Regions from separate parts of the Chryseobacterium sp. CFS15 genome, predicted to be linked through region 1. Evidence: riboswitches for the same ligand, from Rfam matches in the RefSeq annotation. Region 1 holds a riboswitch; the other holds the start of a gene.

What was found. Region 1 has a riboswitch for S-adenosylmethionine ahead of OH814_RS09005 (TonB-dependent receptor). Riboswitches for the same ligand answer to the same signal wherever they lie in the genome.
Region 2: it holds a riboswitch for S-adenosylmethionine, as region 1 does, so the genes downstream of both, OH814_RS20645 (alpha/beta fold hydrolase) here and OH814_RS09005 (TonB-dependent receptor) in region 1, are expected to answer to the same signal.

What each region holds. Positions count from the first base shown of each region.
Region 1 covers NZ_JAVHYL010000004.1:403,631-411,321, forward strand. The annotation lists gene OH814_RS08990 (heavy metal translocating P-type ATPase) at 1-196, opposite strand, end outside; gene OH814_RS08995 (transcriptional repressor) at 241-660, opposite strand; gene OH814_RS09000 (RagB/SusD family nutrient uptake outer membrane protein) at 784-2,277, opposite strand; gene OH814_RS09005 (TonB-dependent receptor) at 2,402-5,320, opposite strand; SAM riboswitch class I at 5,404-5,500, opposite strand; gene aroQ (type II 3-dehydroquinate dehydratase) at 5,741-6,148, shown strand; gene pckA (phosphoenolpyruvate carboxykinase (ATP)) at 6,285-7,691, opposite strand, start outside.
Region 2 covers NZ_JAVHYL010000004.1:301,707-309,397, reverse strand. The annotation lists gene OH814_RS08450 (DUF2314 domain-containing protein) at 66-566, shown strand; gene OH814_RS08445 (OsmC family protein) at 683-1,108, shown strand; gene OH814_RS08440 (glucosidase) at 1,204-3,816, opposite strand; SAM riboswitch class I at 4,003-4,112, shown strand; gene OH814_RS20645 (alpha/beta fold hydrolase) at 4,175-5,113, shown strand; gene OH814_RS20640 (homoserine dehydrogenase) at 5,168-6,709, shown strand; gene OH814_RS08430 (O-succinylhomoserine sulfhydrylase) at 6,900-7,691, shown strand, end outside.

The DNA.
Region 1 (7,691 bases):
GGCGAAGCCAACCATTAAACCAATTGTTTTCAATGAAATTATCAAACGTAATTCCAATCAATAGCAAAGCAAATGACACAACTGCGGGCAAAAAAAGCTGAAGCGTTGATTTATCTTGAACCTCATGAGAATGATCATGATCGTGACCTTCGTGGTTGTGCTCTTTTTTAGATTTTGTACTGCAACATTCTTCCATAACAAATAATTTTTAACAAATGTAGTGCTCATACGAATGCAATACTATTGCAAACTTTCGAGACAGTTTTCGCAAATCCCTTTCGCAAAAAGTCTTATTTCATCAATTCTGAAGTTGGTTTTCATACTTTGCGGGAAAGAAACATCTTCTTTGCAGGTTGTCTGTTTGCAGATTTTACAATAGAAATGGAGATGCCAGTCTTTATGCGTTTTTTCGTCACAGTCGTCATTACAAAGCTTGTATTTTGTTGTTGTATTTTCCTGAATGCTGTGAACTATTCCTTTTTCTTCAAATGTTTTTAAAGTTCGGTAAATCGTTGTGCGATCTGCATTTTCAAAATAATTTTCGATTTCAGACAAAGATAAAGCGGTCTCTTGTGAGCTTAAAAAATCGTACACCAAAATCCTCATGCTTGTAGGTTTGGTATTCTTGTCGATGAGTTTATTTTCGATTTCTTGCTTCATAAAATTAAGCTTTCTTTGGTGAAAGCCTTTCAAAGTTAGCTTTTTTTAGAATGTGTTTTTTATATTTTAAATTAAAAAAAAGAGCCTTTGCATTGCTACAAAGACTCCAAAATAAAATCAAAACTATAAATTTGGATTGTTCTCAATTTCCTTCTGCGGAATTGAAAACAAATAATATCTGCTGTTGGGTGCAAAAGCCGATTGATCTGGAAAAGCAAATATAGAATGTCCTCTTCCATTAACGGTCTTCACGGTACCATCCGGAGTTGTGATCTGTACCTGAATCGGTTGCCCGTTTGTGTTTACAAAAGCTTTTCTTTCTACTTTACCTTGTGTTCTGATGATGTCTGACAGAGAAAAACCTTCTCCGAAAAGCTCTTTTCTTCTTTCAATCAACACTTCTTTGATGACATCATTCTGTGCAAGAGAACCAGTATAAACATTAGCTTTTCTTGCTATTTTTAACTGGTTTAAAACTGTAACAGCATTGGCAACATTTCCGCTTCTTGCTTCAGCTTCCGCCTCAATTAAATACATTTCTGCAGCTCTCATGAAAACGATATCGGCAATTAAATTAGCTTTAAACTTAAATTTAGCATATCTCAAAAGCCCTTCTCTTCCTGGTAATCCGTCCCATGAAAATAATGAAGAACGGATATCATTCGTATCAAACAAATCTTTAAAATAAGGATCCGCCATAAAACTGTAATAATAACTTCCCGAAGATGAAACATCTAAAAAGTGGAATGCATAGCTTTCACCAGACTGTTCCTGAGTTTGAGCATGTCCCCAAATCCATTCTCCGTTGGAGATGTCATTGAAACCTTCTTTATATTTTTCGGTATTCATTAAAGGAAATCCCGTTCTTGCAATTTTGGCAGAAGCGATTGCGTTTGTCCATTCGCCAGTGTTTAAATAAACTCTTGCTAAAAGCCCGTTGACTACAGAACGGTCGATTTTATCTTTATTATTTCTTGTATAATTTTGAAGCAACTGATCAGCGTCTGTCAAATCACTTTTAATTAAAGTATAAATTTCTTCAAGAGTCGCTTTTTTCTTCCCTACAGAATTGGTAGTTGCAGGTTCTGTATAAATTGGAGCCGTTGGTGCATTTTTATCTTTCAAATAACTGAACTGATAGAAACTGGCAAGATTCCAATAACAGAAAGCGCGTAAAGCCTTTGCCTGGCCTTTCACCTGATTTTTCTTTTCCGGCGTACCTTCTGCTGCATCAATTCTAGCAATCACATTATTCATATTATTGATAACAGAATACAAAGAAGTCCAGATATAAAGTGATCTACCTCCCGTATTATTCACCAAATCAGTGAAAGCATAAGCCGATGGAAAACCATATTTGTTAGTTAAAACAGCAACATCACTTCCCATTGCATCGCTCGTTCTTAAAACCGTTGAATATCCGATGTTGGCATAAGTTGTTCCGTCATCATTAAATTTTGCCCAGGTTCCGTTGATCACTGTTTCGGCACTTTCGGCAGTCTTAAAAATTTCTGCTTCATCTGCTTGGTTCGTTGGAGCTGTTTCCAAGTCATTTTCACAACTGATCAGGGAAATGGCAGCAATTAAAGCAAAAGATATATGTTTTAATTTTTTCATATGTAGAATTTATTGTTTTTTAAGGTCATCCCGAATGGTCGGGACAGGTTATGGAATCGTGCCATCTTCATCAGTGTTTGTGTTCCCAAATCATGGCGATTTCATTGTTTAAATTTCAAATATTTTAAAGAGTAGCCTGCACACCAAAAGTTACCGTTCTCATTGCAGGATATCTGTAGTAAGTTGTTCCATCTAAGGTCTGCTCAGGATCCATTCCTTTATGTTTGTAGAATGTGAAAAGATTTTCTGCCTGAACGTAAACTCTGAGTTTTTTCAATCCTATTCTTTCAAAATAATCTGAAGGAAGCGTGTATCCCAAGCTTACATTTTTAATTCTTGCGTATGTTCCAGAATACAAAAATCTTGACGAAGCTGAAGTCCAGTTATTGGTTGTTGTACTTAAAGCGGGAACATCTGTATTGGTATTTTCAGGAGTCCATCGGTTTAACATTTCAGAGCTCCATGCTCTTCCTGCTGCACTTCCGTTATGCATCAACATCGTGTAATCGTTATCCAGAATTTTCCCACCCAAACTGAAAGTCAATAATCCTGAAAAATCAAAATCTTTATATCTGATGCTAGTTGTAAGACCACCCATTACTTTAGGCAACGAAGATCCCTGCAAAGTTTTTGTAGCTTTTGCATACTCAGAAGTTGTTCCTTCTACTGTATTTCCGTTTGCATCAGTTGTAATTGTTTTCCAAAGCGGATTTCCGTTGCTCGGGTCAACTCCCATCCATTCAGGAATGAAGAAATCATAAATAGAACCTCCAACCTGTAATAGTTTTGTCCCGCTCACGATAGAACCTTTCGGAAGTTTGGTGATTTTATTGTTTAAAGTACTTAGATTCATATCAACATTCCATTCGAAATCATCAGTTTTAACAGGCGTTGTAAATAGAGAAAATTCAAAACCTGTATTTTTTAATTCACCGATATTCGCCTGATAACCGCTAAAACCAACGGAAGGAGCCAAAGGCATATCAAACAAAAGATCTTTACTCTGACGTTGGAAATATTCTACATTTCCTTTAATTCTGTTTTTCAAAATGGCAAATTCTAATCCTACATTCAGGTTAAGATTCGTTTCCCATTTCAGATCCGGAGTAGGAAGTCTGCTTGCAACCGTACCGCCTTCACCAAGATTGTTATAAAATGTGTACAAACTTTGATATGCGTAATATGTACTCAATTTATCATTTCCCTGGCCACCATAACTTGCACGAAGCGTCAACTGATCGAAAATATTTAAATCTTTAATGAAATTTTCACTCGAAGCTTTCCATGAGCCACCCACTGACCAGAAAGTTCCCCATCTGTTTTCAGGTGAAAATCTCGAAGAACCATCTGCTCTTACCGATCCGGAAACGAAATATTTATTTTTAAAATCATATTCCACTTTTCCTAAATAACTTAAAAGTCCTAATTTGTCACTGTTTCCACTAAATCCGCCTAACAAAGCTGCCGCATCTGGTTCGTAATAATATGGAAGTGAAAATTGGCTTCTGCTTCCTGAGATGGTTTGAAATTCGTAATGATAAAATTCCTGTCCGGCTAAAATATTAAAGTGATGCTGGTTGATTTTTTTATCAAAAGTCAAAATATTACTTGTCGTATAAGAAAGTGTTCTGGAATTTGTTTTTGTTACCGAACCGCCAATTTCACTTCCCTCTCCCAATAAAGGATTTGTATAAAAATGACCATTATAATTAACCAAATCAACAGAGAAACTTGATTTAAACTTTAATTCCGGTAAGAAAGTAAAATCTAAAAATCCTTTTCCTGAAAAGTTATCTTCACGGTTTTCATTTTTATCTAAAGGCAACGTTGCTGCAGCATTTTGATTCTGTAAAGCACTTGTAGGACGGTATTTTCCAAAGTCGTAAATATAATTTCCGTTCGCATCTAACCTGTGACTTCCGTCTGCATTTCTTTCATAATAAGGATAAAAAGAAGGAATTACTCTTGCCGCATTAATGATATTATCCGTTCTGGAATCTGATGAAGGCGGTGCTTCCTGAAGACTGTTGGTATAACTTAAATTAGCCCCAACATTTAACCATTTTTTGACTTCAGAATTGATTTTAAGTCTTGTACTGTATTTCGTAAAGCCTGATCCAATTGCGATTCCTTTATCATCAAGATATCCTAATGAAAAATAATAATTGCTTTTTTCACTCCCTCCACTGAAATCTAAATCTACCTGACTTCTTGCTGCCACCCTCTGAAGAATATCTCTCCAATCATCGTTCCATAAAGCAGTAGCTCCAGGTAAAAGCTTACCGTCAGTTCCTACAGGTTTTGCATAATTTGATCCGTATGGATTTATTCCTAAACCATTGCTTCCAGAAACCAAAGCATCACTCGCCATTTGTGCCGCCTGTTGAGAAGTAACCTGACTTGATTTATAGCCATTTCTCAAAGCTTCCCAATACAATTGAAAATACTGGTCTGTATTTACCTGCTCGTAATCTTTAACCGCTCTGGTAGAAAAACCCTGACTGATATTGAAATTTACTTTTGCTTCCCCCTTTTTTCCGGATTTTGTCGTAATAATTATTACTCCGTTGGCTGCTCTTGAACCATAGAGTGAACTTGCCGTCGCATCTTTCAAAACACTGATCGATTCAATATCATTGGGACTTATCGAGTTGATATTCCCGTCAAAAGGAATTCCGTCTACCACAAACAAAGGATTACTTGAAGCACTCACCGAGCCAATTCCACGAATACGAATAGATGCCGTTGCACCTGGTTGTCCAGAAGCACTTACCGCCTGAAGACCTGGAACCTGTCCTTCCAAAGCTTTGGTAATATTGGTAACGGGTCTGTTGTTTATTTTTTCACTAGAAATTGTTGCCACAGAACCTGTGTAACTTGTTTTTTTCGCTTTTCCGTAAGCGACAACTACTACTTCATCTATATCTTGTTCGCGAAGTGTATCTTTTTTTGCTTCCTGACCATTGATGTTGATTATTCCTAAGAAAAATACTGCAACAGGTGGAATCCAAGCTTTAGAATTAATTAAATTTTTGTTAATCATAACTCATTTCATTTATCAAATTTTAAAAATTAACCCTTTGCAGAAAAGACAGCAAAGGGCATCGATAAATACGACTAACCAATTGCTTATTTTTCCTTTAAAGGCTGAATGTAACACCTTGCAAAGAGCAGGTTGTTAAGACTTCACAAGGTCAGTTCCCTCCATCTTTCTTTATAAGCCGATCGAAATATGTTTGCAAATCTAAAAACAATTAGTCTACAAAACAAGTAGACTTTATGATTTGGGATTAATTATTAGCAAAAATTAACTTAATTAATTTTTAAAAAACACTAAAATAGAGAGTTATACAAATTATCAAATTCATAAATATGATAAATATCATTAAAAATAATGTAATTCGGAAAATTATTTAAAATAGAAATATTCAGACTTATTGAAAAAACTTTCTAAATTTATACTATGAAAGTTTTAATTATAAATGGCCCTAATCTGAATCTTTTAGGCACGAGAGAACCCGAAATTTACGGGAGTGTTTCAATGGAAGATTATTTAGAAAAACTAAAGTCTGAATTTACTTCTCATGAATTGAATTATTATCAGTCGAATATTGAAGGCGAATTGATTAACAGACTTCAGGAAGATGATTTTGACGCCGTTGTAATTAATCCCGGAGCATTCACGCATTATTCTTATGCAATTGCAGACTGTTTAAAGAATATTCAAAAACCGAAAGTAGAAGTTCACATCAGCAATATTTACAAAAGAGAAGAATTTAGGCAGAAATCTGTAACGGCAGCTTGCACAGATGCGGTTTTGTCCGGTTTTGGAATGGAGGGATATAGATTGGCAATATTAAGCTTGAAGTAACTCCGAAGATTTTTACAGATGATTGTGTAAAATAGTTCTGTTACTTTTGCTCTCGCAGATAAAACGGATTACGCAGATTTTTAATAGAATATTAAAATAAAAAAGCCTCATCAATTGATGAGGCTCTTCACTATTTCTAAATGGTCTGTTCCTGCAATTGAGGACCAGAGGCAATCAGCTTTTTGGCTTCGTCATTACCGCAGTACTGCTCGAAGTTTTTGATATATTTTGCAGCAAGATCTTTTGCTTTTTCTTCCCATTCTGCAACATCGCTGTATGTATCTCTAGGATCCAAAATTCCTTCAGAAACATTCGGCAATGAAGTCGGAATTTCTAAATTCATTACAGGGATTGTTGTTTTTTCAGCTTTTTCAATTGATCCATCAATGATAGAGTCAATGATTGCTCTTGTATCTTTTAATGAAATTCTTTTTCCGGTACCGTTCCATCCCGTGTTTACCAAATAAGCTTTTGCACCGTGTTCTTTCATTTTACCGATCAATGTTTTAGAATACATTGTAGGGTGTAACGTTAAGAAGGCTTCCCCAAATGCAGGCGAAAAAGATGGTTCCGGTTCTGTAATTCCTCTTTCAGTACCAGCTAATTTTGAAGTATATCCACAAAGGAAGTGATATTGAGCCTGATTTTCATCTAAAATGGAAACCGGAGGCAATACTCCAAAAGCATCAGCAGAAAGATAAACGATCTTACTTGCGTGACCTGCTTTAGACGGTAAAACAATTTTGTTGATATGGTAGATTGGGTAAGAAACTCTTGTGTTTTCAGTGATAGATCCGTCTGTATAATCAGCAACACCGTCGTGTACTACAACGTTTTCAAGAAGTGCATCTCTTTTTATAGCTCTGAAAATATCCGGTTCTTTTTCTGCTGACAAATCGATTACTTTGGCATAACAGCCACCTTCGTAATTGAAAACTCCGTTGTTATCCCAACCGTGCTCATCATCACCAATTAAATATCTTTTAGGATCTGCAGATAAAGTCGTTTTTCCTGTTCCTGAAAGTCCGAAGAATAACGCTACATCTCCTTCTTCTCCTACATTTGCAGAACAGTGCATTGATGCCATTCCTTTTAGTGGAAGGTAATAATTCATCATTGCAAACATTCCCTTTTTCATTTCACCACCATACCAGGTTCCTCCAATAATCTGAAGTTTTTCAGTAAGGTTAAACATTACAAAGTTTTCAGAATTCAGTTCCTGAGCTTCCCAGTTAGGATTTGTAGTTTTTGATCCGTTGATTACTGTGAAATCAGGCTCTCCAAAGTTTTCTAACTCAAAATGAGAAGGACGGATGAACATATTCGTAACGAAATGCGCCTGCCAAGCAACTTCAACGATAAATCTTACTTTTAATCTTGTGTCAGCATTTGTTCCACAAAAAGTATCTACTACGTAAATCTTTTTTGCGTCAGAAAGCTGAGTCAATACCAAATCTTTACATGATTCGAAAATTTCAGGTGTTGTAGGTAAATTTACTTTACCATCCCAGAAAATAGTATCTTTCGTAACATCATCCTGAAC
Region 2 (7,691 bases), 100 kb from region 1:
TATTGTTGATCGGGTTAATAAATATCTTGAGATAAAAGCAAGAGGAATTTTATAAAAATAAGCAAATGAAAAAATTATTGATTACAGTTTTGTTTTTGTTGATAGCTATTAGCTGCGAAAATAAAAGAGAGAAAGTGCAGAGAGACGGAGAGCCCGATGTGGTACTTGTTGAAACTGAAGATAACGAAATGAATACTGCTATTGAAAGTGCAAAGAAAACTTTTAAATCAGATTTTCATCAGGCGCTTTTGAGCAAAAACCCAAACTTCTCAAATTTCACAATTAAACAAAAGTTTGATACGCCAAGTGGCGGCGGTGAACACATCTGGATTGGCGATATCATTTTTGATAACGGAAAATATTATGGCATTATACAAAATGAACCGATGGAACCCATTGGTGTAAAGCTTGGCGATGAGGTCGTTGTAAATGTTGAAAATCTTTCGGACTGGATGTATTACGATAACAACAAAGTGAAAGGTGCTTACACCGTAAAAGTTTTACGTAAAACAATGAGCGACGAAGAAAAGAAACAAATGGATTCTCAAGGATTGATTTACGAATAATTAGTAAAGCAAGATTTTATAATTTTGCAATAAGCAATAAGCAATAAGCAATAAGCAATAAGCAATAAGCAATAAGCAATAAGCAATAAGCAATAAGCAATAAGCAATAAGCAATAATGAAAATTACACTAAACAGACTCAACGACGATTTTTTATTTGAATGTACCAATGCGCAGGGAAATTCAATTTTGTTAGACAATACATCTCAGCCAGGTGCAAAAGGTGTTTCACCAATGGAAAGTGTTTTGATGGCAGTTGCGGGTTGCAGCGGAATTGATGTTGTTTCTATTCTGAAAAAGCAAAGGCAGGAAATCACAGGTTTCAAAGCTGAAGTGGAAGGAGAAAGAATTCCTGTGGAAGATGCAAAACCATTCAAATCTATTATGGTGAAGTTTTTATTGGAAGGAAATATCGATCCCAAAAAAGCTTTAAAAGCATCAGAATTATCTTTTGAAAAATATTGTTCAGTTTCAAAAACACTTGAACCCAATGTAGAAATCGGGTACGAAGTTTTTGTAAACGGAGAGAAGGTTGAGAAATAGAGTGGAGAGTCTAGGGTTTGAGAGTTTCAGGAAATAAAGAATTTCTACAATTCTCAAACTCTAATACGCTCAAACACTAAAACCCTCCAACCCAATTACGCCAATCTTGGCTTCATCAGTTTCGCTACGGTTGCAGTCCAACCTGTTTGGTGTGAAGCTCCGACTCCGCGACCATTATCTCCGTGGAAATACTCATAAAATGTGATGTAATCTTTGAAGTTCGGGTCATAATTAAATTTATAATTCCCTCCGTTAAAAGCGCGTTGTCCGCTTTCATCTTTCAGGAAAATAGAGCAAAGTCTGCCGCTGATATTTTGGGCAACTTCATCCAAATTTTTCTTTTCGCCACTTCCGGTTGGGAATTCTACTTTTAAGCTGTTTCCGTAATAAAAATGGAAACGTTGTAAACTTTCAACAATCAGGAAATTAATCGGAAACCAAATCGGACCACGCCAGTTACTGTTTCCGCCAAACATTCTGCTGTCACTCTCTGCAGGTGTATAATAAACGACATTTTTGTTGCCGTGAACTGTAAACACAAACGGATTTTCTTCATATACCTTAGACATTGCCCGGATTCCATAAGAGCTCAAAAATTCTTTTTCATCCAGCATTCTTCTCAAAACCTTGGTGAGTCTATTTTTGCGAAGAATACTCATCAGATGTTTTCTCCCGCTTCCTTCTTCGTCCCAGTGAGAAACTAAAGAGGTGAGTTCAGGTTTGTTTTTTAAAACCCAATCCATTCTTTCACGGAAATTAGGCATTTTACTCAGCAGATGATGATCGATAATTTCAACTGCAAACAAAGGAATAAGCCCGACAATACTTCTCAATCTCAAAGAAACACTTTCTCCGTTGGCCAACTGTAAAACATCGTAAAAGAAACCATCTTCTTCGTTCCAAAGCCCTTCTTTGTCTTCACCCATATTTTCCATGGCTTCGGCGATATAAAGGTAATGCTCAAAAAATTTGATGGCCATATCTTCGTACACCTGATAGTATTGAGCCAATTCCATAGCAATCCGCATCATGTTTAGTGCATACATCGCCATCCAGCTTGTACCGTCGGCCTGCTCAAGATGTTCGCCATCTTTAAGTTCCATATTTCGGTCAAAAGCACCAATGTTATCTAATCCTAAAAATCCGCCGCCAAAAATATTTTTACCGTTTTTATCTTTTCTGTTGACCCACCAGGTAAAGTTGAGAAGAAGCTTTTGAAAAACTTTTTCAAGAAATAAGAGATCTGGTTTTCCGTTTGTTTTTTCATCAATTTTAAAAACCCTGAAGCACGACCATGCATGCACAGGCGGATTAACGTCACTCAAATTCCATTCGTAAGCCGGCATTTGCCCGTTGGGATGCATGTACCATTCTTTAGTAAGCAGAAGCAATTGGTTTTTCGCAAACTCGGCATCAATAATGGCAAAAGGAACACAATGGAATGCCAAATCCCAAGTTGCATACCAAGGATACTCCCATTTATCGGGCATTGAGATGATATCTTTATTGTGAAGATGTTCCCATTCTGTGTTTCTTACATAATTTTTAAAATCTCTCGGCGCCTCATAATTGGGGTCGCCATTCAGCCATTTTCCGACATTGTAATGATAGAATTGTTTGTTCCAAAGAAGCCCGGCAAAAGCCTGTCTCTGCACATTTTTTTCATCGTCATTAAATATATCCTGCTGAATTTCATCATAAAATTCATTCGCTTCATTAATTCTTGCATTGAATATATCATCAAACTGATAAAAAGCATCGTCCATATCATAAGGCGATAATCTGAATTCAAAAACTTCAGACTGTCCAGCTTCGATAGTTTCATCAATGATGAAAGCAGCTTTTGTTCCTTTTTTTTCGGGATTTACAGTGTTTTTCTGATGAATAATATAATCGTTGATTCCGTCTTTATAGTAAGTATTTTCTACAAACGGAGTTCCATGAAGTTTTGGATTATTTGTTTCATTATCACAAAAAACCTGTTCTGCATTTTTATTTTTTGAATAAAACTTTTTGATGGGAATACTGTCGTGAACAATGTCGATGCAACCTTCTTTTCCCCCTACTGTCTGACCTTTGTATTCATTGTAACCCCATTTCCAGTTATTTCTAAACCAAGCTGTAGGTAATACAACAATGGGCGCAGCTTTGTCGCTTCTGTTGCAGACCGTGACACGTACCAGAATATCATGCGCATCAGACTTACAGTATTCTATGAAAATATCAAAATATTCATCTTTATCAAAAACTCCTGTATCAAAAAGCTCATATTCAGGTTCCTTTTTGGTGCGTCTGGCGTTTTCGGCTACAATATCATCATAAGGAAATTCGTTGATCGGATATTTGTACACCATTTTCATATAGCTGTGAGTAGGTGTATTATCCAGGTAATAGAAAATTTCTTTAATATCTTCTCCGTGATTTCCCTGCGGATTGCTCAATCCGAAGAGGCGTTCTTTTACTCTTTTATCTTTTTTATTCCAAAATGAAAGAGCAAAACAGAAAATTTGTTTAGGATCTGAAATCCCTGCGATACCTTCTTCACCCCAACGATAAGTGTGGCTTTCTGCAATATCATGGTTGGCAAAATGCCATGCATTTCCATTCGGGCTGTAGTCTTCACGCACATTTCCCCATTGCCTGTTGCTTACATAGGGTCCCCAGTTTTTCCAGTCTTTATCTTGTAATCTTTGCTTTTCGATAGTCATTTTCAGCCATTTTCATGGCTAAGTTAATTTTTTTGATAAATAATTCCAATTTTTTTAATCTGAATAATTATTAACAATCTTCCACAAACCTCGCTGATATTACGTTTTATGATATTTGTTAATTTTTTTTAATTTTTAAAATAAAAAGTTTTATATTTGCACCATTCGTTCATTTACATATTGAAAATGTTATCAAGAAAGGTTGAGGGATAGACCCTGTGAAACCTTAGCAACCCTTTGCGCAAGCAGAGAAGGTGCTACGTTCTACCAAATAATTTATTTTGGACAGATAACTTACTGAAGTTCTTTTCAGCCATTTCTCGTGGCATTTTCAAATTTATTTATAATAATATAAAATTTGAAAACAGAACTGCAACATATTAATTTTTTGTACAAAACCGATTCTCACAAAGAATATCATATCCCGCTAAGCTATCAGCTTTTTGGGAAAGAGCTATTTTCAGCACCCATCATTTTGGTCAATCATGCCTTAACCGGAAACTCGGATGTTGCCGGAGAAAAGGGTTGGTGGAAACAGTTGATCGGTGAAAATCAGGTGATTGATACAATTAAATATACAGTGCTCTGTTTCAATATTCCCGGAAATGGATATGACGATTTTTTTATTGACGAATATTCAGATTTTACACCTTCAGATATTGCAAATGTATTTCTGAAAGGTCTTGGATCTTTACATATTAAAAACATATACGCTCTGATTGGAGGGTCTTTAGGAGGCGGAATTGGCTGGGAAATGCTTTCAAAAAAGCCAGATTTGGCCGAAATTTTTATTCCGATTGCCTGTGATTCTAAAACTCATGATTGGTTGCATGCACAATGTCTTGTTCAGAAATTTTTATTAAATGGAAATGATGAACCGCTACAAAAGGCCAGAATTCATGCGATGTTATGCTACAGAACACCTCAGTCTTTAAACGACAGATTTCAAAACAAATACACTCAGGAAAAACAGGAGCTAGAATCTGAAAACTGGCTTAATTATCACGGGAAATCTCTTGCCGAAAGATTTAGTTTAAAATCTTATCAATTGATGAATCATTTATTGATGAATATTAATGCTGATGAAAATAGGATGGAGAAGATCCAGGCACGAATGCACATGATCTCTGTAGATACAGATTTATTTTTTCCTGCCTCTGAAATTAGGAATGGCTTTGAAAAGCTAAAGGAAAATAAGAAAGATGTTTTCTATCACGAGATCAAATCAGTTCATGGGCACGACGCCTTCTTAATGGAATACAGTCAATTAAATAATATCATAAATAATATTTTGTAGGGAAAAAGGAGTTTAAGGTAATTCCGTCTTATAAAAAAATAAAAAAGGTTACAGATGAAAAGTAATGCAAACGAAATAAAATTTTTAAAGAACAGATCAATCATCAAATTTGAAGGACAAGACTTTTTGGGCGAAATAGGAATCGACGGAAGAGTTTTTAAGGCTCTTACATTCGCCCGTATCAGTGTGGGAATAATTTCTCAGCAGGCAGTAGAAAACGGATTGTCAATTCTCGTACACGAAGATGATTCTGAAAAAGCGGTAAACTGTCTGATTGAAGAGTTTGCTGCAGAAAGAAAATCAGGTAAAGTTTCTCAGATTTACAGCATCAATAATGTTTCTGTTATCGGTTTTGTAGCAGATGATCTAAATAAAATACTTTCTGAACTGGCAAGAAACAATGTTTTTCCATTGCTTTTAAACCAGAATTCAAGCGAAAAACGAATTAATATTGTTGTGACATCTTCTCAGGATGAGAAAACTAAAAATATCATTGAGTCTGAAATTTTCAAAAAACCAAAAACAGTTCACTTGGCAATTATCGGTCACGGAAATGTAGGAAAGACTTTAATAGAGCAGGTTTTACATTCTTCGGAAGAAATTAAAAGAAGAAAAAATATACATCTTAAAGTTGTTGCGGTAGCTAATTCAAGAAAAATAGCTTTCAACAAAAAAGGTTTTGACAACCAATGGAGCGATGAGGTTTTTGCATCTGAAAAAACTTCAAATGTAGAAGAATTAATTAATTTCTCTAAAGAAAACCAGCTTGAAAATCTAATCGTAGTCGATAACACAGCAAGTACAGATTTTGTTAAAAATTATCATGCATTGGCAGAAAATGGGTTTGATTTGGTTTCCTCAAATAAAATTTTCAACACACTTCCTATCGAAGAATACCGTAAACTAAGATATACGTTGAATAAAAACAACAAGCGTTATTTGTATGAAACCAATGTTGGGGCAGGTTTGCCGTTAATCGATACCATAAAGCTTTTACACCTTTCCGGTGAAAATATTACAAGAATCAAAGGTGTTTTTTCCGGAACATTGAGTTATGTTTTCAATAACTTCTCTTTGCGAAATGATAAATTTTCAACAATCGTTAATGAAGCTTTAGAAAAAGGTTTCACAGAGCCAGATCCAAGAGAAGATTTATCAGGAAATGATGTGGCTCGCAAGCTATTGATCTTGGCGAGAGAATTAGATTTAATTAATGAATTTAATGATATCAACATCCAAAATCTGGTTCCGGAAGCTTTGCTTTCTATCTCAAAGCAGGAATTTCTTTCGAGACTTGAAGATTTGGATGAAGAATACGATAAAATTAAGAAAAATCAGGAGCCTGGTCACGTTTTAAGATATGTTGGTGATTTACACGGCGATTTACAGAAAGAGAAAGGCAATCTTGATGTTAAGCTAATTTCTGTTCCTGCAACTTCTGCTTTGGGACAACTGAAAGGCTCAGATTCAATTTTTGAAATCTACACCGAAAGTTATGGTGAAAACCCAATCGTTATCATGGGAGCTGGAGCCGGAGCAAAAGTAACGGCAAGAGGAGTTTTTGGAGATATTTTAAGATTAAGTGAATCGAAATAAACAAGTAGGATGCTGGAAGATGGAAGTTTTTCCGGCGCTGAAGAGTCCCGAAGGGACGATTTAACTCAGGGTAGGATGAAATCCTATCAAAAATAACAAATCAAATTATAACAATATAGTAACAAGTCAATTTAAAAATTTGAAAAAATCATAATTAAATTGATGCATTGCTAAAAAGATAAACAAGTTTATGAGCGATAATAATCAACCAAAAACTAACAACCAGCAACTGTCAACAAATTTCGAGACTCTTGCCATAAGAACCCAAACTGAAAGATCTCAGTTTGACGAGCATTCTACACCGTTGTATCTTACTTCAAGCTTCGTTTTTGAAGATGCAGAAGATATGAGAGCGAGTTTTGCCGAAGAAAAATCTAAAAACCTGTACAGCCGATTTTCAAATCCGAATGTTACAGAATTTACCGATAAAATTGCAAAAATGGAAGGTGCAGAAGCGGGTTACGCTTTCGCTACGGGAATGGCGGCAATTTATTCAACGTTTGCCACTTTGCTTAATGCAGGTGATCATATCGTAAGTTGTCAGTCTGTTTTCGGCTCTACGCACACGTTGTTCACAAAATATTTCCCAAAATGGAATATCGAAACCACATATTTCAAAGCAGAAGATTCTGTAAATGTAGAAAAATACATCAAGCCAAATACAAAAATTCTGTATCTGGAAACGCCAACAAATCCTGCGATAGAAATTTTAGACTTAGAATTTTTTGGTAAGATTGCAAAAAAGCATAATCTGATTTTCATTGTAGACAACTGCTTTGCAACTCCTTATTTGCAACAACCCATAAAATACGGAGCAGATGTCGTTGTGCATTCTGCCACAAAATTAATTGACGGTCAAGGCCGTGTTTTAGGTGGAGTAGCAGTGGGTAGAGAAGATTTGATCCGTGAAATTTATCTTTTTGCAAGAAACACCGGACCTGCAATGTCACCTTTCAATGCTTGGGTTTTATCAAAAAGCTTA